DNA from 4 places in the Gracilibacillus sp. D59 genome. Region 2 is predicted to be linked to each of the others. Evidence: riboswitches for the same ligand, from Rfam matches in the RefSeq annotation. Region 2 holds a riboswitch; each other region holds the start of a gene.
The links. Region 2 has a riboswitch for cyclic di-GMP ahead of ACTWP4_RS12615 (hypothetical protein). Riboswitches for the same ligand answer to the same signal wherever they lie in the genome.
Positions count from the first base shown of each region.

Region 1: another riboswitch for cyclic di-GMP. It lies ahead of ACTWP4_RS19200 (diguanylate cyclase domain-containing protein); the one in region 2 lies ahead of ACTWP4_RS12615 (hypothetical protein).
Region 3: another riboswitch for cyclic di-GMP. It lies ahead of folE (GTP cyclohydrolase I FolE); the one in region 2 lies ahead of ACTWP4_RS12615 (hypothetical protein).
Region 4: another riboswitch for cyclic di-GMP. It lies ahead of ACTWP4_RS17600 (anti-repressor SinI family protein); the one in region 2 lies ahead of ACTWP4_RS12615 (hypothetical protein).

Region 1 covers NZ_JBQQCK010000014.1:34,675-40,112, reverse strand. Annotated here, with positions in the region: gene ACTWP4_RS19210 (EAL domain-containing protein) at 1-2,048, shown strand, start outside; gene ACTWP4_RS19205 (rhodanese-like domain-containing protein) at 2,188-2,493, shown strand; cyclic di-GMP riboswitch class I at 2,853-2,939, shown strand; gene ACTWP4_RS19200 (diguanylate cyclase domain-containing protein) at 3,028-4,878, shown strand; gene ACTWP4_RS19195 (ABC transporter substrate-binding protein) at 4,875-5,438, shown strand, end outside.
Region 2 covers NZ_JBQQCK010000006.1:229,700-235,137, reverse strand. Annotated here, with positions in the region: gene ACTWP4_RS12625 (SH3 domain-containing protein) at 1-1,633, opposite strand, end outside; gene ACTWP4_RS12620 (hypothetical protein) at 1,635-2,222, opposite strand; cyclic di-GMP riboswitch class I at 2,802-2,888, shown strand; gene ACTWP4_RS12615 (hypothetical protein) at 2,918-3,409, shown strand; gene ACTWP4_RS12610 (DUF5667 domain-containing protein) at 3,428-4,501, shown strand; gene sigI (RNA polymerase sigma-I factor) at 4,672-5,379, shown strand; gene ACTWP4_RS12600 (anti-sigma-I factor RsgI family protein) at 5,379-5,438, shown strand, end outside.
Region 3 covers NZ_JBQQCK010000013.1:21,323-26,760, forward strand. Annotated here, with positions in the region: gene ACTWP4_RS18330 (SDR family oxidoreductase) at 1-370, opposite strand, end outside; gene ACTWP4_RS18335 (6-carboxytetrahydropterin synthase) at 370-1,194, opposite strand; gene folE (GTP cyclohydrolase I FolE) at 1,221-1,787, opposite strand; cyclic di-GMP riboswitch class I at 1,965-2,050, opposite strand; gene erm (23S ribosomal RNA methyltransferase Erm) at 2,275-3,138, opposite strand; partial or broken gene ACTWP4_RS18350 (helix-turn-helix transcriptional regulator) at 3,647-3,718, opposite strand; gene ACTWP4_RS18355 (alpha-amylase family glycosyl hydrolase) at 3,766-5,181, opposite strand.
Region 4 covers NZ_JBQQCK010000012.1:10,844-16,281, forward strand. Annotated here, with positions in the region: gene spoVID (stage VI sporulation protein D) at 1-441, shown strand, start outside; gene ACTWP4_RS17585 (phosphotransferase) at 505-1,521, shown strand; gene ACTWP4_RS17590 (hypothetical protein) at 1,518-1,706, opposite strand; gene ACTWP4_RS17595 (alpha/beta fold hydrolase) at 1,955-3,466, shown strand; cyclic di-GMP riboswitch class I at 3,572-3,663, shown strand; gene ACTWP4_RS17600 (anti-repressor SinI family protein) at 3,699-3,824, shown strand; gene ACTWP4_RS17605 (NAD(P)/FAD-dependent oxidoreductase) at 4,177-5,391, shown strand.

The sequences.
Region 1 (5,438 bases), on a different contig from region 2:
ATCAATGTTTAATATTCCGGAAAGATGCTGAGGCAGAAAAATTAACTCCTTATGCTACCCATTCATTGCCCCAAGCGTTTATAGGTGAGTTAGTTGATTTACCTATTCAACCTGGAAAAGCTATTAGTGGGGAAGCGGCTTATTATAATAAAACAAATATTAAAAATAATTTAGATCAAATTGAGAATGTTAAATATCGAGATTTAGCACGACGTTTTAACATGAAAACAGTGTGGTCGACTCCAATCCTAACCAGTTACAATGAAGTCGCAGGGGTTTTTACTTTATATCGCAATGAAGTACATATGCCTTCTGATAGAGAAATAAAAGCATTAGAGACGTATGCCTATGTTATTGGATTAGTAATGGAAAACATGAATTATCAAGAGAAAATGAAGGTCAATGATTACCACTATCGATTAATAGCTGAGAATACAACAGATATTATCGGTTTAATCAATGAAAATAGGGAAGTTAGCTATGTTTCACCTTCAATTAATCAATTAATAGGTGAAAAAGATATATCATCTGTTAGCGATTTTTTCGAACCATCGACAAATGAAACAATTAGACAATTTATCAATTATTTGTACCATGTCAGCATTGAAGATACTACGGAACTAGAAGTTACAGATTATCAGGGGAATAAACGCTGGTTGGATGTAAAGGGAAGGAAAGTAACGGATGAAAATGATGAAACTAGTATATTGCTTATCTCACGGGATATAACAGCACGAAAACAATATCAGGAATCATTGGACAAAATCCTTTACTATGACCCTGTCACACATCTTCCGAATAAATATAAATTTCGGAAAGTGTTAGAAAAAACGATTCATGAGCAAGATGCTTTTCATTTAATGCTTGTTGATTTTGATCAAATGAAAGAAGTAAAAGGGATTTATGGTATGGAAGCATGGGAATTCGTCATGACAAACATGTCAGGTTTATTAGCAGATCATTTTCAACCAATGTTTATCTCAAGAAGTGGCGAGGATGAATTCTCCTTGATTGTAAAGCAGAGTAAAGAAAAATTGCAGCAACAAATAATAGCTTTATTGCACCGTCTAAAAGATCCTTGGAAATATGAAAAGCAGGAGTTTATGACTACGATTTATATTGGAATGGTTCATTTTGAAAAGCAAAAGCCTGACACGATGATTTTGCAGGCACGAGAATCCTTGCAAATGGCCAAAAGTAAAGGCGCAGAATCTTATCATTTCTTTCAACAAGGAAACGCGGAGGAAACTAATCGTGTCTTTCACATTAAAAGGCATTTATTTCAAGCTATTGATCAAAATGAACTGCAGGTACATTATCAACCACAAGTAGATATCAAACAAGAGAAGGTAATAGGGTTCGAAGCTTTGATTCGCTGGAATAATAAACACTTAGGTAATGTATCTCCAGGAGAATTTATAGGGATTGCGGAGGAAAGTGGGTGGATTGTTCCAATTGGCGCTCATATCATGAAACAAGTATTTGAAGACGTTGTAGCTTGGAACCAGAAAGGGGAATATTATCATATTTCTATCAATATATCTTATAAGCAAATGAGCGAGCAGAATTTTGTCAATAAAGTAAAAAAGCTGCTAGCTGAAACAAAGTGCCCTACATACCAAATTAGTTTTGAGATTACAGAAAGTTTATTATTAGAGGATATTGAGTTATCTATTAACGTATTGCAAGATATAAGAGCATTAGGTATTGGAATAGAAGTTGATGATTTTGGAATAGGTTATTCTTCGCTATCGTATTTAAAAAAATTCCCAATTAGTGCATTAAAAATTGATCGTTCTTTCGTAATAGATGTTCATCAGGATCCAAAAAATTTAGCTATTGTGCAGGCGATAATGGAAATGGGACATGCACTTGGGTTGCAAGTAATCACAGAAGGGGTAGAAGAAATAGAACAGATAAAGCTATTAGAAGATTTAGGATGTCAAATATTCCAAGGCTATTGGTTTTCTAAACCAATAGCAAAAGAAAAAATTCCGAGTGTGATTGAACATATTTGTGATAAGAAAATAGCGCAAATGAATGCTTAAAACTGTACCCAGTATGTTATTAATTTTAGAAGCTATATTAAATATTAGTAAAGGAAGCACAATAATGGTATTATTCAATGAGAGATTCATCAACCAATAATAAATTGCTATATGAGAATAAACTTTTGGAGGTATTATTATGAAAGAGGTTCAAGCAACAGAATTAGCAACAAAATTAAAAAATGGTGAAAAATTAAATATAATTGATGTTCGAGAAGATGATGAAGTAGCACAAGGTATAATTCCTGGTGCAAAACATATAAGATTAGGAGAAATTCCTAACCGAATAGAAGAATTTAATAAAGATGAACATTACTACATGGTATGTCGTTCAGGAGCTCGAAGTGGTCGAGCAACTGAATATTTAGAAGCAAATGGAATTGAGGCAACAAATATGGAAGGTGGCATGCTTGCTTGGGAGGACGAAACAGACGTACCCGAGTAATTGCTGCTAGTATATGCAATTGAAAACAGTCCATTGTGAAAGAGTAATCTTAATCAGGATTACTCTTTTTATTATTGAATAAGTTCTCTTCTTTCAATAATTAGAACACTAAGCAAAGCGAAGTATCTTGCCGTAGCGTTTCCTAACACTTAGCATAAATCAGAATGGCAAAAGCTAATCTATTAAGAAGTTATTTCGCAGTTTACTTTAAAAGCGAAGAATTTGTTGGTTTATTCGTATTTTTTGAATTGATCTCTACTTTGAATTGATTATTATCATGAAATTATTATATTATATAGGGAATTAGTTTTATATTTCTAGTAAGCTACGTCAGTGTTTGTGATATAATAGTACTATATAATGGGAAAAGGCAAATCTATTGAAAAATAGAGACGCAAAACCACAGATCTAAGGTGGAAAATCGCGACGATGGCAGGGTTACCTGAGATAAAAACAGGAAACCTATACATTTTTGTATAGGTTTTTATTCTTATATTTTTTATAAAACGAGATATGGGTGAGGAGCGAATAGATATGCGTAATGTCATGAATAGAAAAATTACATTGTTTATATTGATCTTAACTGTATCTGTCATTGCGCAATTATATTCTGTATCATTAGTTTTCGGTATTACCATAAGTTTTGCGCCTGTTCTTTATCTAGCATCTATCCGATTATTTGGCTTTCGTTTTGCACTTCTATTAACAATTTGTATGAGCTTACTCACACAATTTTTACATATAGGCAATTCATTGGTTTTCTTTAGTATACTTGAAATTTTGATAATCGGTACATTTTATACAAAAAAAGGAAAAGATCTATTTACATGGAGTTTTGCTTATTCCTTTATCATCTTTATTCTTTATTTCTTATTGGTCTTTCTCTTCTCAGACTTCTTGGATGATTTAAGTGTTTTAACTAATTTTATGATCATTCAGACTGTAGCAGCTACTTTGTTCGCTGCTTTAGTTGCTGATATGTTGTGCGATTATCTTCCAGTCATTCCAAAGATGAAAAACTGGTTTCAGGAAAAAAATCAATTATATTTTGGCCAGGTAATTTCCCACATATTAATTTTCTCCGCTGTCCTCCCATTACTTATCATCATTTTAGTTAATGGTAGGGAGCTCGAGAGCGAAATGTACAAGGAGTTTTACCTTCAATATCAACAACTGGAAGAACGGTTACAACAAAAGGTAGCAGAAATGGATTCTATCGAGATTCAAAATTATGAATTAGACGCTGAACTAGAGAAAGCTAGAATAAAATCAATTTTAGATGAATTTATTGGAACAACAAATAGACGTATTTATATGTTGGATCAAGGTGGTCAATTATGGCTTTATGCGCATAATCAGAATGACACACTTCCTAATCTTGATTATGTTGAAGATGGTTTTGTTAATCAAATTCATCCTAATGGTTTTATTTGGCTACCATCTAAGCAACAAACTTTATCAGATTGGTATCATGGCTATTATCTAGGTGAAACTACCTTTATAAATAAGCGAGCATTTTTAATTATTCCTATCACAAATAGAGTAGTAGCGTTAGCTGCTGACCTTACTCATTATTTGATGTTTGCCCTGTCTGTATTATTCATTGCATTAGTGTTTGGTATGATAGTTAACCGCATATTATCCAATTCATTAATACGACTTACGCAATTAACAAGTGATTTACCAGAGAAGATGAATAGACAGGAGACTTTCTATTGGAGAGATACTTCTATAGATGAATTTTCAAAGCTAGGGCAAAATATTGAAAAAGTAGCAAACCAGCTACAAACAATGTTTACTGATGCCAAAAAGAAGAATGACTTACTAACAGCAAGGACAAATCAATTAATAGAATCAGAGTCGAAATTATACCGTTTGGCTCATTTCGATACATTAACTGATTTACCAAATAGGTATTCTTTTCATGAGGATGTAACAGAGATGTTAGATGCACCAGCAAACTTGGAACGCTTTGGGATTGTTTTTATTGATTTAGATAAATTCAAACAAGTCAATGATACGCTTGGGCATAGTGGTGGAGATTTATTATTAAAAGTATTTGCCAAACGGTTAAAACAATTTCAGCGAGGTCAGCCTGTAACTTTTTATCGTTTAGCAGGCGATGAATTTGTTGCTGTTGTGAATTTAAAAACAGAGAAAGACGTACAGTTGTTTAGTGAACAATTAGTCGAGGTTATTAGGCAAACAATCGTTATTAATAAAACGGAGATCATGTTGACAGCTAGTATTGGTATTAGTTTTTATCCTGACCATGGTAAGACTTTAGATAAATTGTTACATCATGCGGATTCATTAATGTATGAGGAGAAACAAGAACATCACAATTCACAACTACTAACATCATATAGGGAGGAACACGATTGAAATCAATCAGATTATGGATAGCGACTGCAGGAATAATTCTCTTAGTTGGTTGTCATTCTTCCAGTTTTAAGTCCTTTCAGGAATCTTCATTAAGAATTGAATCGGTTGAAATGGAAGAAGAGGTTGAACAGGACGATGAATTGGTTATTTGGACACATGATAATATTTTTGAAAAGTCATTACCAGGTTTTTTAGAAATGTATCCAGAGATAGAGGTTGATATACAAGTAATAAAAGAAAATATTATACAAAAATATCGTCAAAGTATGTTAACAGAACAGGCACCAGATCTATATGTAATACCTGATTATGCTTTAGGTGAATTTACTGGAATAAGTGGTTTTGAAAACTTATATGAAGAAAGGTATAATGATGAAGGTTTTTTCGCCCGAAGACCAGAAAGTTTATTAAATCGATATATTGATGAAGACAGCGATAAAATGTTCGCAATACCATTATTGTATTTCCCTTATGTTACGTATTATCGGGAAGATATATTAAATCTATATGGATATCCCAGTGACCCAAGGCAATTGTCTCAGTATTTAAATGATGATGAA
Region 2 (5,438 bases):
ATCCAGTGCTAAGAATACCAGCAACAAGTTTCTTTTTGTGAGTACCTACCCATTGGAAAGAGCTTCTATTCCACGGCCATAAAATACTTTTCCAATACAGTTTTCTAAGGTAAGCAGATAATTCATCTTTTTGTAAACTATTATCTATTTTGATTAATGCTTTTAGTTGTTTCCGATTTAATGAAATATCTTCTTCCTCGTCTTCCTCACTATCAGTTTCGTATGATAGGTCAAAAACATCTTCAAGGAAAGATCCAATCAAAGCTATTGCTTTATGTTCATCAAAAAAAGCTTCCTTAGATGCTGGCTGTTCACCATAATAGATACCATACGTCCCTACACGTTGATCGACACGGATAAAATAATCAAAAAGTAAGTGACCATCTTTCACTTTTTTCCGCCGAACTGCTTCTTTAATAAAACGAATATAAAGTTCACTCATTGAATGAAATCCCAATTGCTTCACATCGCTGTCAAGTATATACAGATATAATTCCTGAAATAATTGTTTCGTCGTGTTATAAAAACTATCAAAATGACCATTCTTGTATTCTTCCAATAAAGCTTCTTGATAACTAATGTAATAGTACATATGTGCGAGGTAGATGGCAGATTGCCCATCCTTGACTTCAACTCTGGTACTAACCGGGTTATTTTTTACATATTGAAAAAGTTTTTGTGACACTTGAATAGCTTCCTGCCACTGTCTATATTTTAATAAATGTTGAATCCCGTTGGTTGTTTTTTTCGTCCAGACGGTTAATTCTTCTATTTCCTGCTCTGTAATGGTTAGTTGATATGTCGGTGTTAATAGAGCTAGTCCACTAAAGGTCAATCGTTGTGTAGCAAATTGATCATTTACCCGTATGATGGTACCACCATAAAGAGCCATCATTGCCAGTTTGTAATGAAGCTCAAGCTCTTGTAAAAAGGAATTAAATCTATCAATATAATGATTCCAACCTTGAATTACCTTATCCATTGATTGATGGATTTGAGTTTCACTATCGTCTCCCATTAAAGCACCAACACCAGCCCCAGCAAAAGGGATGCCAACTAACAATCCAAGTAGTGAAGCACCACCTTTAATAATGGATTTTCCCTGCTGATCACTTTTAACACGATCCATAACGATTGCATGCTGACCAATTTTATCTGTATATTTCTTTAAAGCATTTGTCAGGTTATTAATATGAAGTAATATTCCTTGTTGCAACCCATTGAAAAAAGGAGAAGGGTATTGATAGCGTAGAAAAATTTCTCCATATTCACCCTCAGACATTGCTCGTATAAATTGTATGTAGTCTGATTCCAGTTCATCAAAGCTTAATGCTGTTTGCAAATCCTTTGATACTTTCCCTGGATCGGTATAATCAAAAAAGTTACGAATGTATCGCTGTTGATCTTCTGTTGTTGGTTTGTCTGGAAAAGAGTCTTCCAATCTACTTAAGGATTCGTATCGATGGCGAAGCTGGTCCCATACACGATTCATTGCATTTTCTGTAACGTGGTCGACATATGCAATTACTTCCTCCCAGCAGGGTTGGGACAAACGTGACTTTAAATCACTTACAATCAAGTCATATTCTTTTGCTGGGTCTTTGAAATAGTTTTCTAGTTTTGAAACTGCCATCTTATAAGAACTCCAGTACGTCAAGTGCGTCTGATCCGTCCATCGCAGTCCCTAAATCAGCACTAGAGATTTGTGATGATACAGCTTCAATTTCACTGAAATGGTTTTGTAAGTCAAATCCACTTGTATAACTTTCGCTATCAACAAAAGAGGAATCTATATGAACCTGAGATTCACCTATCACACTGTTTTCGGAAGTGCTAAACATAGTACCACCACTTGGAGCAACAAAATCAACCCCATCTCCAGTGAAATTAGGTTGTAATGTACCTATATGCTCTCCATTTTGGTAGTAATTTTCTTGTCCGAAAATCGAAGAACGGCTTGTAATGTCATTGTCAATCCCAGTAAAGTCAAAAGTAGTGCCACCTTCAACATTCTCTCTTACATGTGCTGTTTCTCCATTTGCAAAATGGAATGTTTCACCACCGGCAGCATTAGGCATCGTTTCCAAAATAGGATTACCATTAATGTCAACGAAAGAACTGCCACCGAAGAAATTCTCCTTTACATAATACGTCTCAGACATTGGTGCAATAGACGTATCATTTTGAAATAAATCATTCATAAAATCAGAACCATAATTCAATATAATCACCTACTAATAAAAATAGTAAAAAAGACATATGATTATTATATCAAATATCTTAAAATAAAGAAATTTTAATGTGCGGGTAGGAAAGGGAAAACTTTTTAATGGCAAAAATTTTATTTACCCCGGCTTATATAATTAAAAGTGCGCAATAAAGCGAGTATGCGCACTTTTTTTTGTGATTATTTTTTTACGATACTTCTCAATATTTTCTTTCCTTCAGGGGTTAAATAAACTTTATTATCCTCCAGTAATTGCTTGGCCATACCTGCCGTCATTGGTTTTGCTTGTTTTGCCAACGTTTTTCCTCCTTTCTGTTACATGTCATTATATGTACAAGTTAACCTACTTGTAAGAGCAAGCTACACTAAGGTAAATGTGGATTTTATCAAAAGAAGTCAGGGGTCACTTGTTTCTTTTAAAATAGTTTCTTCTTTAAGGTCATATAAAACTGTTTACTAATACTAGAACGTTCATCATATTTATTTTTTTTAACTTTTTATATTTTAATTTTTTATAGAAAAAATTTTGTTCTCCCCCCTTTTTCAATACAAGTCTTTCGTATAGATAGTTGAAAAAGGAGAAAGGCAAAACTGTTAAAAAACAGTGACGCAAAGCTATAGGGGCTAATGTGAAGGGTCACAAAGCCAGCCAGCTACCAAGAGATAATGATAGTGAATGGGGGTGAAGCGTTGAAACAAGTGTTGATAGTATCCTGTTTGTTCTTTTTAATGGCATGTGGTCAAGGGGAGAGTGCCACGGATCTTGGGGAGAATACCGGACAAGCAGAAAAGCAAGATGTACTGTATGAAAATGATGTTTTCCAAATCGGTGGAGTAGATGGTTGGTCAGTTGAGGAAGAAGCCACCGCTGAGCAAGAGCAGAACATCGTTTTTTCAAACGGGACAACAAGGGTAATTGTTTCGTCGGTAAGTAAAGAACAAACGGTGGATCTATTAAAAAAGAACGTTCTATCTTCTTTTTCTAAAAAAGCGGAATTAATAGAAGAGGATGAGAATTACTTAGCTGTTCAAACAAATAGAAATGAAAATATACGTGGGGATATATATTTTCATCAAGGTTCGAAACATAATGTGATTTTTACTTTCATGACTCCTGAACAGCATTATCAAGAAAATAAAAAGCAAATAAATGCATTCAATGAGAGTATTCAAATATTTTAGATGGAGGGAATAGCTGATATGAAGCTAAAAACATGGTTATCGGCAGCAACAATTAGTGTATTAGTTGTAGGAAATACTGCATATGCAAATGAAGTAGAGGAAACGATTACCCCAGATGAGGAATTATATGATACTGCTCTATTAATTGAAGAAACAGAGCTGGAACTGACAGAAGACCAAACCGAAAGAGCGCTATTATTAGACGAGTTTGTGAGTGACCGTTTGAATGAAATAGAAACTTTAATTGACGAAGGTAATATTGAAGAAGCTGAACAATTAATCGAACAATATGAAGAATATTTAGATCGATTAGAAGGTGAATTAGAAGCTGCAGAGGAAGAGCAGGAAGAATCAGAAGAAGAAGCAAATGAAGATGATGACGAAGTAGAAGAAGTGGAATTACCTGATTCAGAAGAAGCGGATGATGAAAACGAAGACTCCGATCAAGAAGAGAAAGAGGAAAGCACGGAGGATCGAGATGAAGCAGAAGATGAATTAAGAGATAATGCCAAACAACGTACTATCAAACTTCAAGCTTTATTAGAGCGCGATGATTTACCAGAACAAGCAAAAGCAGGTATTGCTAAAGCACTTGAGAATCAAAAGCGTGCTGAAGAAAATTATCTTCGAGCAAAATCAAAAAATGAAGATGAAGAAGACGTAGATCAACCGGAAAATGAAGATATCGTTGAGGAACAAGAAGATGATGAATCAGAAGAAGCAGAAGAAACTAAATTAGCAGAAGAAGTACAGGAACAAGCTATTAAAAAAGCCGAAGCAGAACAACGAAAATTAGAAAAAGCTGAAGAAAAGGCAGAGGAAAAAGCTGAACAAGCACAAGAGAAAGCAGAAGAAAAAGCTGAAAGAGCGGAAGAAAAAGCGGAAAAAGCACAAAAGAAATTAGAAGAGAAACACAAAAAAGCAGAAGAGGCACAAAAAAGAGCTGAAGAAGCAGAAAAAGAAGAAGAGAAAGAAGAACAAGAAGTAGAAGAGCAAGAAGATGATGATGAACCTGAAGATGATTCTAAGGCAGAGTCGGAAGAAGATGACGAGAATGATAGATCAGAAAAAGAAAAAGGAAAGGAAAGATAAAGATATTATCGATTTTTTTCGACAAAATTCCAAAAATATCTTTACCCTTAACTATTTATAGCTTACATTAAATATAGAAATGCTTTATCCTTTGACATCTATTAATATCTTTGAGGATAAAGCTTTCTTTTTTGGTGCTCATGAAATAGTGGATAAGGGAGAGGGGCAGGATGAAGCAAGAAGACATCGAGCATTCCATCACGGAGATACAAAAAGGGAATGAATTAGTTCGAGAACAGCTGATTCAATATTATCAACCATATATATTGAGTGTGGTAGGAAAAGTATGTAAAAAGTTTACAACATGGAATGATGACGAGGCGAGTATTGGCTTAATCGCCTTTAACCGTGCAATTGACACGTATGATCCTGGAAAAGGGAGAACTTTTCTTAATTATGTCTATTTAATTATTCATCGAGAATTGATCGATTTTTTTAGAAAAGAAAATCAATATCAAGATCTAATTAAGAATGGTGAAAAACTTCTCGAAACAAATCATGTGCAAGAATCGGTAAAACAATATCAACAAGAAGAACGGATTAGCAATATAGCGGAAGAAATTATTGATTTAAATGATCAATTGTCATGCTTTTATATACGTTTCGAGGAATTAGAATCATATAGTCCAAAACAGAAGCGAACAAGAAAAAAAGTGCTACAAATAGCTGAAGATTTTATTCAAAGAGAAACACTGGTAGAACAATTATTTCGACGTAAGCAATTTCCGGTTAAGGATTTTGTAACACTAACTAAATATCGTGTCAAAACCATCGAAAAATACCGAAAATATATTATCGCAATTATTATTATTTTATTACATCCTGAATGGAAGAATTTACAATCGTTTATAAGTGATAAAGTAAGGGGGGAGAAGTAGTGAAGCAAAAAATCAAAGGTGTGGTCATGGAGGTTCAGCAACATCAGATTGTATTGATG
Region 3 (5,438 bases), on a different contig from region 2:
TACCAAAATACTTGCATGTTAGATATGTTCCTCTTAGATTTACAGCGACCATGTTGTCAAAGTCTTCTGTTGAAGATTCAAGGATATTGTCAAAGGTACCAATCCCCGCAGAATTTATTAAGACATCAACTCGTCCAAATCGTTCCACACTTTTCTTAACAAAATGGTTTACTGAATCTTCGTCTGTCACATCCACCGGGAATGATGTAATATTTTCACCTTCGAATGATTGCTGTAAAGTTTCAATGTTTCTTGATCCTAGCACAAGCTTTGCGCCATGATTTGCTAGTGATATTGCTGTTTGTCTGCCGATACCTTTACTCGCACCTACAATCACGATCACTTTATCTTTTATCTGAGAGAAGTCCATTAAACTGACACCTCTTCTGTTCCTAAGTATTCAAAATAATTTTTCTCGGTTTCCCAAAGGCCTATTTTATAAAGGTTAGATATATGTGGTGATAACATATCATAAATTACTTTTGCCATTACCTCGGATGTTGGGTTCAGCCCTTCAAATTCATTTGTATCTAAATTTAAATGTTTATGATCGAATTTATTTAAGACAACATTCTCCACAATCTCGTCCAATTCAGCCAAGTCTACGATCATGCCTGTTACCTGATCTGGAATCCCTTTTACAAATACATCTAAATAATAATTGTGACCATGACCGTTTGGATTATTACATTTACCGAAGAGCTTTACATTCTCTTCATCCGATAACTGATCACTATGCAAACGATGTGCTGAGCTAAAATGATACTTTCTTGATAACGTAACCATATCTTCTTCCCCTTTCTCTGCATATAAATATGGATTTTCATGTAACCGGAGTTGATGTAACGTACAGCCTTTTAGCTGAGGAGCGATCGCTTCCCACAAATAGCCTACAATGTTTTCTGTTGTTGGAATGTGTGTCATAAAAAAAGGATGTTCTTTATTTAGAAATTTCCCGTCTAGTTCTTTCTCCACTAATCCACCTACTATTTGCTTGATATCTACCGTATTAACAACAATCCCTGATTTCTGATTTAGGTTGCCTTTTACCATTACTTCCAATTTATAATCGTGACCATGACCATTTATATTACTGCACAAACCGAATATTTGTTGATTTTTTTTTTCGCTCCATGTAGCAATGCGATAACTATGCATCGCAGAAAAGTCAATTCTCCTGGATAAATATAGCAACAGTGTCCCCTCATTTCTTACAGTTTTTATAAGCTCTTTAAAAATTCGTTAACTAAGGTCGCATCTTCCGTAAATACTCCTTTTTTGACCGTAGTTACTGTCGCACTTCCTGGTTTCTTGACACCCCTCGCACACATGCATAAGTGTTGTCCTTCCAAAGAAACGATTACGCCTTTTGGTTGTAGTACATTTTCAATGGCCAGTGCTATTTGATTAGTCATTCTTTCCTGTACCTGTGGACGCTTAGCCGTTAATTCTACTAGGCGAGCGAATTTACTAAGTCCAACGATACGTTTGTCTGGGATATAACCGATATGTGCTTTTCCAAAAAACGGAATCAAGTGATGCTCACAAAATGTATAATAATCAATATCTTTTACTAAAACGATGCCTTCATAGCCCTCTGAATCGAAAGTCGTAGTTAGGGCGGTCTCAGGTGGGGTTCCAACTCCTTCAAAAACTTCTTTGTACATTTTTGCTACTCGCTTCGGTGTATCTAATAACCCTTCACGATTTGGGTCTTCTCCAATTGCTTCTAGAATGGAGCGAACATTACTTTCTACATCAATAGCGTTTAACACCTGTTCTGTCATATAAACTCCCTCACTTTCTACGCTTCGATAATGCTATACGTTTGGATCACTAGATTCAGAAAGCAATTCCATGATCCTTTTTTATATTAAAAAAAGCCCACCAAAAAAGTTTGGTGGGCTCTCAGTGTGAATTAGTAAAAAAGGGTATACTAATCCATACTCAAATAAACCATCCTTTTCGGTAACCCGGCTGTCATAATCTTGAGACCTTAGACCCATAGGCTTTGCGTCCTCACCTTTCAATGAGTATGCCATTATCGAAGGTAATATTTTCGTTATTATCCTTAGGTATTATTACTTAGGTTTATTCTAATGAATATATGTGTGGGTGTCAATATATATTTTATTCCAGGATAGAATCTTTTTTTATAGTAATAAAGAACTAGTTGATTTACCGAAGTAAGGGAGCTATTTTCATAGCTCTCTCTAGCAAATCGTACATGATCATGTCACTTTGGTTTGTTCAAACATTTATAAAGTTAAAGCTTCAAAAAAAGTCGAGTTTCCCCTTTTTCATTTTGGGCCATCTGAATCGTGGAACATGCTTTACCATTGTTTCAAAGATTATCCCCCATTGTTGTTCCGATAAAGACGAAACTGGAAAATCATTTTTTATTCCAAGATTCCTTTTTAAGTGCTTTATTTGTGGTGGTGTAAATACCCCTCTTAATGCCAAATCAATAGATAATTGTGGGTTTTTAAGCACATAATCCGCCATTCCCCAAAAGATTAAATAATCTGCAATTGGTACAATCGGTCTTACTTTTCTATTTATTGTAATCAGAGCGGAATCTACTCGTGGTGGTGGAGAGAAATTTTTCCTTGAAATTCCTTTAACATACCGTATATCAAACCACATTCTCCAAGCGATAACATATGGATTTTTCACTAACCTTGATGTAAACCTTTTAGCTGCACCTTTTTCCATCACAATGACACCTCGTTGGAAATTACTTAATGGATTATTAAGAAGTTTCTTCATAATTGGTGTGGTAATAGAATAAGGAATATTTGACACAACAATAAACTTTTCCTTTGGCAAATATATTTTCAAAATATCTTGATGAATAATTGTAGTATTCGGACAGTTCTCTGTCTTTATTTCTAAAATATTTACAAACTTTTTATCATATTCTACTGCCAAAACCTTCCCAGCTCTTTGATTGAGGATTGTAGTTAAAGCGCCTTTTCCAGCACCTAATTCCAATACAGTTTCGTCTATATTCACCTTGGTTAGGTCTACAATATCATTGATCAATTTCTTATTATGCATTAAATGCTGTCCTAAAAAGTTTGGACTTTTCCCGTGGCTTCGTTTTTTTCTCTGATACTTAAGCTTTTTCTTGGTCATATTATATCTCCCTTTCTCAATTTAAAAATAAAAAATCACAGACAATCTGCCTGTGATTCGGAGTAAAGGGGAGAAGACCCATCCTTATTAGATTCCGGCGTATTAAAAGCCGCTAGCAAATAAACCTTCACAAAAGAAGGAAAATTAGACATAATTAAAGAAAGGCAGAATGATCTGCCTTTCTTTACATTACATATTTTTGTTATATGAAATGAAGGTTATTAAAAAAGGACAGACTGATCCCGTTTACTCTGTGTACAAAAACAGAGCCTTTGAACGTATTTAATTACTGGTTCAAAGTTTGGAAACGTAGTCTGATGTAATAAATCATTTTTTAATAATCCTCCTAAAAATTAACAGTACATTGTCATTATATACTCACTTTTAGAATAAGTCAAAGTAAATATTTATCTAGGAATGATTTATCACTGAATTTAAGGGACAGAAAGCCAGTTATTCTGTTGTTAGAATAACTGGTTTTCATCTAAAGCTTTAACTCATCCATTTGCTACAGTTCCACTACAGCTTGTGAGATCCGTCCCTTTACACCTAGCTTCTGCATGGTATTTACTAAATGATTTCAAGGCTTGTCCACCATAAAGTTCTGCTCGATTCTTTTCATTACCCTTACTGCTGACGCATTTTCCGATTTTTCACACCAACTGCCACAATAAACGCTATAAAACCACCAAGGATTACAACCATCATGGAGATAAAGAACCAGTTAAATCCGGTATCTTCTTCTAAAATAAAGACATTGCTGGTTTCACGTTCTAAAATCATTTTATGTGTACCATCATTTTGTTGTCTGACGATGTTATCTTCTAGCAAACCTCTCAGTTGCTTATCATCACCAATACCCTCCAATGAGGCAACCTGTGTTTCGGTGTCATTATTAATCGCAATATACATCGTTTGATTTTGATCACTTCTTTTATAAACAGACATAGCACCTGCTTGAGCAACTAGTTCTATGTCTCCCTGCTTTAATGCAGTTGATTCTTGACGGATTGACGATAACTTTTTCAAATGCTGAACAATTTCTTCATCTTCTTTATTCAACTCAGCCATGCGGTGATCTGGTTCATCTACACCATTATCCATAGGCACTTCCACTCCCTGATAGAGAAAAGAAGATCCAGGTAGAGTATAAAGTAAGGTAGAAGCAAGTTTCCATCTTGTCACAGGGTGAAAACCTTCCTTCACTGCTTCATGAGCCAACCGTGAAGTCATCGCAGATTCGACGTAGTGTACACCACCCATCTCTTGTGAAAATAATGGTTCAAGAGACTCTCCTGGTTGTTTTAGGATATCCACCGCTTGACTTTGGAAGTCATGATCAAGTGCATTCTCATCATCTTTTCCATCTACTAACAAAAATGCATCCTCATTTTCTTCTTGGATACGTTGTCGCAGTTCATCGATCAAGGATTGTGGTGTTTGTTCATTTACATAAACATGAAATCCGTCAATTCCCGCTGTCTTCATCCAATAAACCGCTGTTTCAAGAAAATATTGTTGCACGTCTTCATTTTCTAAATTGACGGTAGGCAATTCATCGTCTAATGGGTTTACAGAAGGTTCAGATACCCAATCAGATTGTTCATTTACCCAAATATGTTTATTATCAACATGTGTTAATACAAAATCTAGGATAACATTGATATCATATTCTTCTGCTTCAGCCACTAAATTTTGCAAATCAGCAATATTTCCAAACTGCGGATTAATACTTTGTGCCTCTAAAGGATCAAATCCATGGTAGGAAGCCGATGTCATTACCGGGCTTAAATTAATTGTAGTTATCCCTAATTCACTTAATTCAGGTATTTTATCAATAATACCTTGCAGGTCCCCGCCATGATATGCTGAAGGATCATCAATATTAATTTCTATATCATTGCTGCTGTCTCCATTTACAAATCTGTCTACTAAAATATAATAGATTCTTTCCCCTCTTTGTTCTTCAGCCATTACGGTTAAAGTCGGGAATAAACACAGGAATAGAACCATAATTAATAATACTTTTCTTATGTAGTGCATAGTGGTCCCCTTTTCTTTAAATTACTTCACCACCTATTATCCTAGACAATTATAGAAAGTCAAATCCCTAAATAGAAAATAAGATGAAACTTTTGTGACTAAGAAAAACAAAAACAATCGTCCCTACTCTGATTATTAGATAGAAAATAGATACAATCTGCGTACTAGTGAATACTTTACATTACTGCCTTTTATCCTGATGTAGGTAGAGTACTTAAATACGCTACGGAATGAATACTTCGCTTTACACGGGCAAG
Region 4 (5,438 bases), on a different contig from region 2:
AAAGTAGATGAAGAATTGGAAACTTCACCGGAAGAAGAGAAAGTTGTTGCTATCAACAGTAAACGAAGTGATCAGGAATCAATGGAAGTAGTCGATAGCATAGATGAACAGGAACCGGAGTTAGTTAGAGAGTCAGAAGAAGATGTCGTTTTGGAAAGTGAAGATGAAGAACTGGAAGAAGAGGAAGAAAAACTTCATGTCCAAGCGAGAGAAGAGCGGACAAATGATGATACATCCTATTTATTGAATATTTTCGCAGGAGAAGAAAGTTCAAACTATACTCGACTAAAATTATATATTGTGCAACCTGATGACCAGATGCAAACCATTGCTGAGCGTTATGAAGTAACTCCAAGACAAATTATGAGAACGAATCGTCTGGAAGAAGAAGATGTATCTGCAGGTCAATTAATTTATATTCCAATAATCTCAGAGGAATAAAGCTTTAATCCCTTGGTGCCAGTCAAGGGATTTTTTGTTTCATATTTGGAAGGAGGAAACAAAATGGATTGGTCAAAAATTATAGATGGATTTCAATTACAACCGGAAGAAATCGAGCAGGTAACTGAAAGAGTGTTTAAAATTAAAGCGAATTCCCAACAGTATGCTTTGAAAAAGTCAAGACTAAATCCTGATGATCTAGGAAGATGGCAAGCGATTCAACAATTTATACAACAAAAACAGATACTTGGCTTTGTTCCCATTCATTATGCCAAAAATAAACAACCATTTGTACAGGATCAAAAACATATCTATTACCTGATGCCATGGGTGGAAAAAGAGTACATGGATCAACCAGTTGATGAGTATGCAACTACTATGCATGCAATCGGTCGTCTTCACGCTGCCACTATGGATTATCATCAGATTGCACCACTGAAACAAAATAAGACTACTATCGCGCAACAATTTCAGCAAGAGTTAGCTACCTATCGGGATCAAATGTTGAAGTACGTTCGATATTTTGAAGCAAAGCGTTTTATGTCCCCATATGAGTTACAAGTTTGCATGTATTACCGGGATATAGAACAAACATTCAATCAACTGGAAAGGTGGCAAGAAATTTATTTGGATGTAATGGAAGAAACCGAGAAGATGAAATATTCATTATGCCACGGAAATATACAACCTTCCCATTATGTCAATACACAAACCAACACGTATTTTTTGAATTGGGAAGATGCTTTTATGACTTCTCCAACATATGATTTAGTGAAATATTATCAATATTTATTTCAATTCCATGACTGTGATATGGGGAAAATAACTGATTCGTTTTCTATCTATTGTCGTTATATTGATTTATCGGATTATGAAAAATCTTTATTAGTTTTACAATTGCTTTCACCATCTAATTGGATTCAAGAGGTACTAACAAGTATGCAGGCATCCAGAAATAAAAATAATGTAACATGCTCTATTAGAATTGAACGGGAATATCGTAAGTTATTATTTGCATTTCAGTTACAGGAATTTATTTATGAAACATTAAAATCAGAGCAATTTGAAGAAACTTACTAGATCCATTCTAATTGAAAAGCAATCAGGATACCAATCAAAATTCCTAACAATAAAACATCGAACGTTGTTGGTATAAATAAAGTTCGTATCCCCTGAAAAATCACGATTGGAGGAGTGCACCGTTCACAAATTAATATCCATTCTCGAGCCCAAGGTGGTAGACGATAGCGATAATAACGAGCCAAAAAATCACCTCATTCACGATAAAATAAAGAAATGTATATTGTAGCTTATGCAGCGAAAATCGAAGCGTACACCTATTTGCAAATTTAAAAGAATTTTTTTCAATAAAAAGATTAACTATGTATGTGACGTTTGTAATTTCATAATAAATACCTAGTCCCATTTTCTTAAAACAAAGTTGTCATGCAGGAATATTATAGATGAATGTCGAATATATACATGATAATAGGTAATATGGAGTTAATGAAATGTGTCGGTGTTCTTTGATGGGGGTGATAATATATCATATCTTAATAGTGAAGGGTTTATGATTCATTACAAATGGCTTCATTCAAATGAATCAAACAAGAAAAATGTACTTGTTTTGCTTCATGGATTAGGATTGCATCTTAATTCATGGGGGCCTATTTTACCATTGTTAGAAAGGGATTATGATATTCTTCTGTTGGATTTACCAGGACATGGGCTTAGTGATTATTCTGGTGAGAAGCCAATACTAGACCGTATGTGCCGTGATCTAAGGCATTTAAAAACTTACCTCCAAATTAATGAATTTCATCTAATTGGACAAGGTTTAGGTGGTTTTGTTGCCATTCAATATGCCCATCAGTATCGAGAAGAAATTCTTTCATTAACATTAATCGCAGTTCCCATTAACTATCCTAAGAAATTGGGAGAGAAGCAAGTTACCAATCGAAAAAAAATTAGTAATCATTCTAAGAGCCTAGAGGTGTTGGGAGAAGAATTAATTCCACAGATTTGTTATAATACCACGGAAGAAAATAAAAGTATATTAAGAGAAGGATATCGTAAAGTTAACAAAGAAGTCTATTTTGAATTGTTTAATACAAGTCATATTGAAATGGCACGGAAGCAATTGCAAGCGATGAATAAGCCGTTATTGCTTTTAGTTGGTTCAGAAGACCCTGTTTACCCTCCAGAACTATTTAGTGCGACATTAAACGCTGTGCCTTCTGCAAGGTTTTTAACCGTACCTGATGCATCTTTTGTCGTTCAATTGGATCAACCATCTATCGTGGCGAAATGGATACATCAGTTTATTCAACAGAAAAGTATTAAAAATAAGGTTAAATACAAATATCTATCTGAGTTAAAATTTGAAATGGAGAGAGAATTAGAAGCACAAATTGAACGACTGGATAAGCGTGTAAATCACATTTCCGTTCTTATGTTACACCGTTTTGAAGTTATTATAAATGGTCTGGCTATTGTTCAAGGTTGGGGTAAAAGAAAAGCAAAAGTAATTTTTACTTATTTAATTTTACAGAAATCGGTTACAAGAGATGAGCTTTGCGATGCTTTTTGGCCTAATTTATCTTTAACTAAAGCTAAAAATCAATTGAGGGTCTCTTTACATCATTTAAAGAAAATACTTGAGCCTGCTCAGATAAGTCAAGATGAACCAATAGTTGTTACAGAAAGAGAGCATGTAGTAATCAGTGGTACTATTAATACTGATTATTTAGTATATCGGCAAAAACTTGAGAATGGTTTAAAATTGTCAAAGGGAATCGAAAAAGTTGAGATATATGAGGAATGTCTAAAAATTGCTTCAGATAATTTTTTCCCTGGTCTTTATGAAGATTATTTTCAACAAATTTATCATCAACTAGAACGAATTTGGGCCGGAATGGCAGAGTTTCTTGTAGACTGGTATCAGAACATAGGTGAAAAGCAAAAAGAATTACAATACAGAGAACTTTTGGAACACTTCGGTTTTAAATCCAGTTTTGATACCTAAAATGTAATTGTAATGGAAGTGTAATGATAGGAATGGTATGATAACAAGGTAACCATAGATAAAATCATATCCTTATTTTTTGAAGTTATATGTTGTACAGAAATGATCAGAAAAAGGCAAACCTATTGAGAGGTAGGGACGCAAAGTTACAGATCCGTATAATAATACATAAGTTTTCGGATGGCTGAGCTGCCTGAAATACTGTAGTGTATTTTAGGAGGGGAATACGTTTATGCCAACAAAAATAAACGTTGATTATGAATGGATTTACTTGATGGCAAAAGCGAAAGAGAGTGGTTATACGATAGAAGAAGTGCGTGAATTCCTAAAAAAGAATGAATGTAAATCCAATGTGTAATACAACGAATAAAACCCTACCTAAAAGTGGGTTTTTTCTTTTTGTTTAAAACTATGAATGTATAGACGAGGATGTCTAACATCGAGAAACTAAACGAATTATCGAGAGATTTATTCCGCATCGATGGTTAACCACTTCCACGATATAATTAATGTGTTATTGTCTCAAATTGGGGTATAGTTTATTATAGCGCAAATTGTCCATAAAACCCTGTGATGGAAGTCTCACTTTATTAGACGAGGGAATTTAATTTTGATATACTGACAGCGATTGATATGATACATACAAATTGTAAAAAAGGTGAAAACTATCGTAGTTTATTATGGGTCTAAAACAGGAAGGGAAGGATTCGATGATAGGAAACAAACCTAAAATAGTTGTACTTGGTGCAGGCTATGCAGGAATGATGACAACTAAGCGATTAACTCAACAATTTTCACAAGAAGAAGTTGAGATTACATTAGTTAACAAACACAATTATCATTATCAAACAACATGGTTACATGAAGTTGCTGCAGGAACAATTGATGTCAATCGTTCTCGAATCATGATTTCAGATGTCATTAATACTCGTCGAGTAAATTTTGTGCATGATACGGTTATAAAAATCAATAAAGAAGACAAAACAGTCCAACTAGAAAACGGTGAAATAAGCTACGATTATTTAGTCATAGGTTTAGGTTTTGAAAAGGCCACATTTGGTATTCCTGGAATGGAAGAGCATGCTTTTTCCATTCAAAGTGTTGATACGAGTCGCATGATTCGAGATCACATTGAGTATCAGTTTGCTCGTTATCGTAATGAGACAAATCCAGACCCAAGTATGCTAACAATTGTCGTTGGTGGTGCAGGTTTCACCGGCATTGAATTTTTGGGTGAATTAGCAGAACGTATTCCGCTATTATGTAAAAAATATGATATTCCACGTCAAGATGTGAAAATTATTGATGTTGAAGCAATGTCAACGATTTTACCTGGATTTAATGAAGAATTATTAAGTTATGCGAAAGAATCTCTAGAATATCGCGGTATAGAATTTAAGCTCGGAACTATGATAAAAGAAGTGAAAGCTGATTCAGTTATCGTCGGTGAAGATGAAGAGGAAATTACAGCAGGTACTATTGTCTGGACTGGTGGTGTACAAGCTAATCGTATTGTTGGAGAATCTGGTTTTGAATTAACTAAGGGTAAAGTTAATGTGGATGCAACATTACGTGCTCCAGGCCATGACGAAGTGTTTATTTTAGGTGATTGTGCATGGGTTATGAATAACGAAACTGGCAAACCATACCCTCCGACTGCGCAAATTGCTATACAAGAAGCAGATGTTTGTGCACATAATATTAAGACCATGATTTACGGAGGTACATTACAGGAATTTAAATTTGATGATAAAGGAACGGTTGCATCTTTAGGCGGAAGTGATGCAATGGGTACTGTATTTGATGGCAATAAAATATATGGAATGCAGGCAAAAGTGATGAAAAATGTGATTGATGACCGTTATCTGTTCTTATTAGGTGGACCAACACTTGTACTGAAAAAGGGTAAATTTCGTCCATTTTAATAGAACTATAATAGAGGAGGAAGTCGAATGAAAAATACATTATTTTA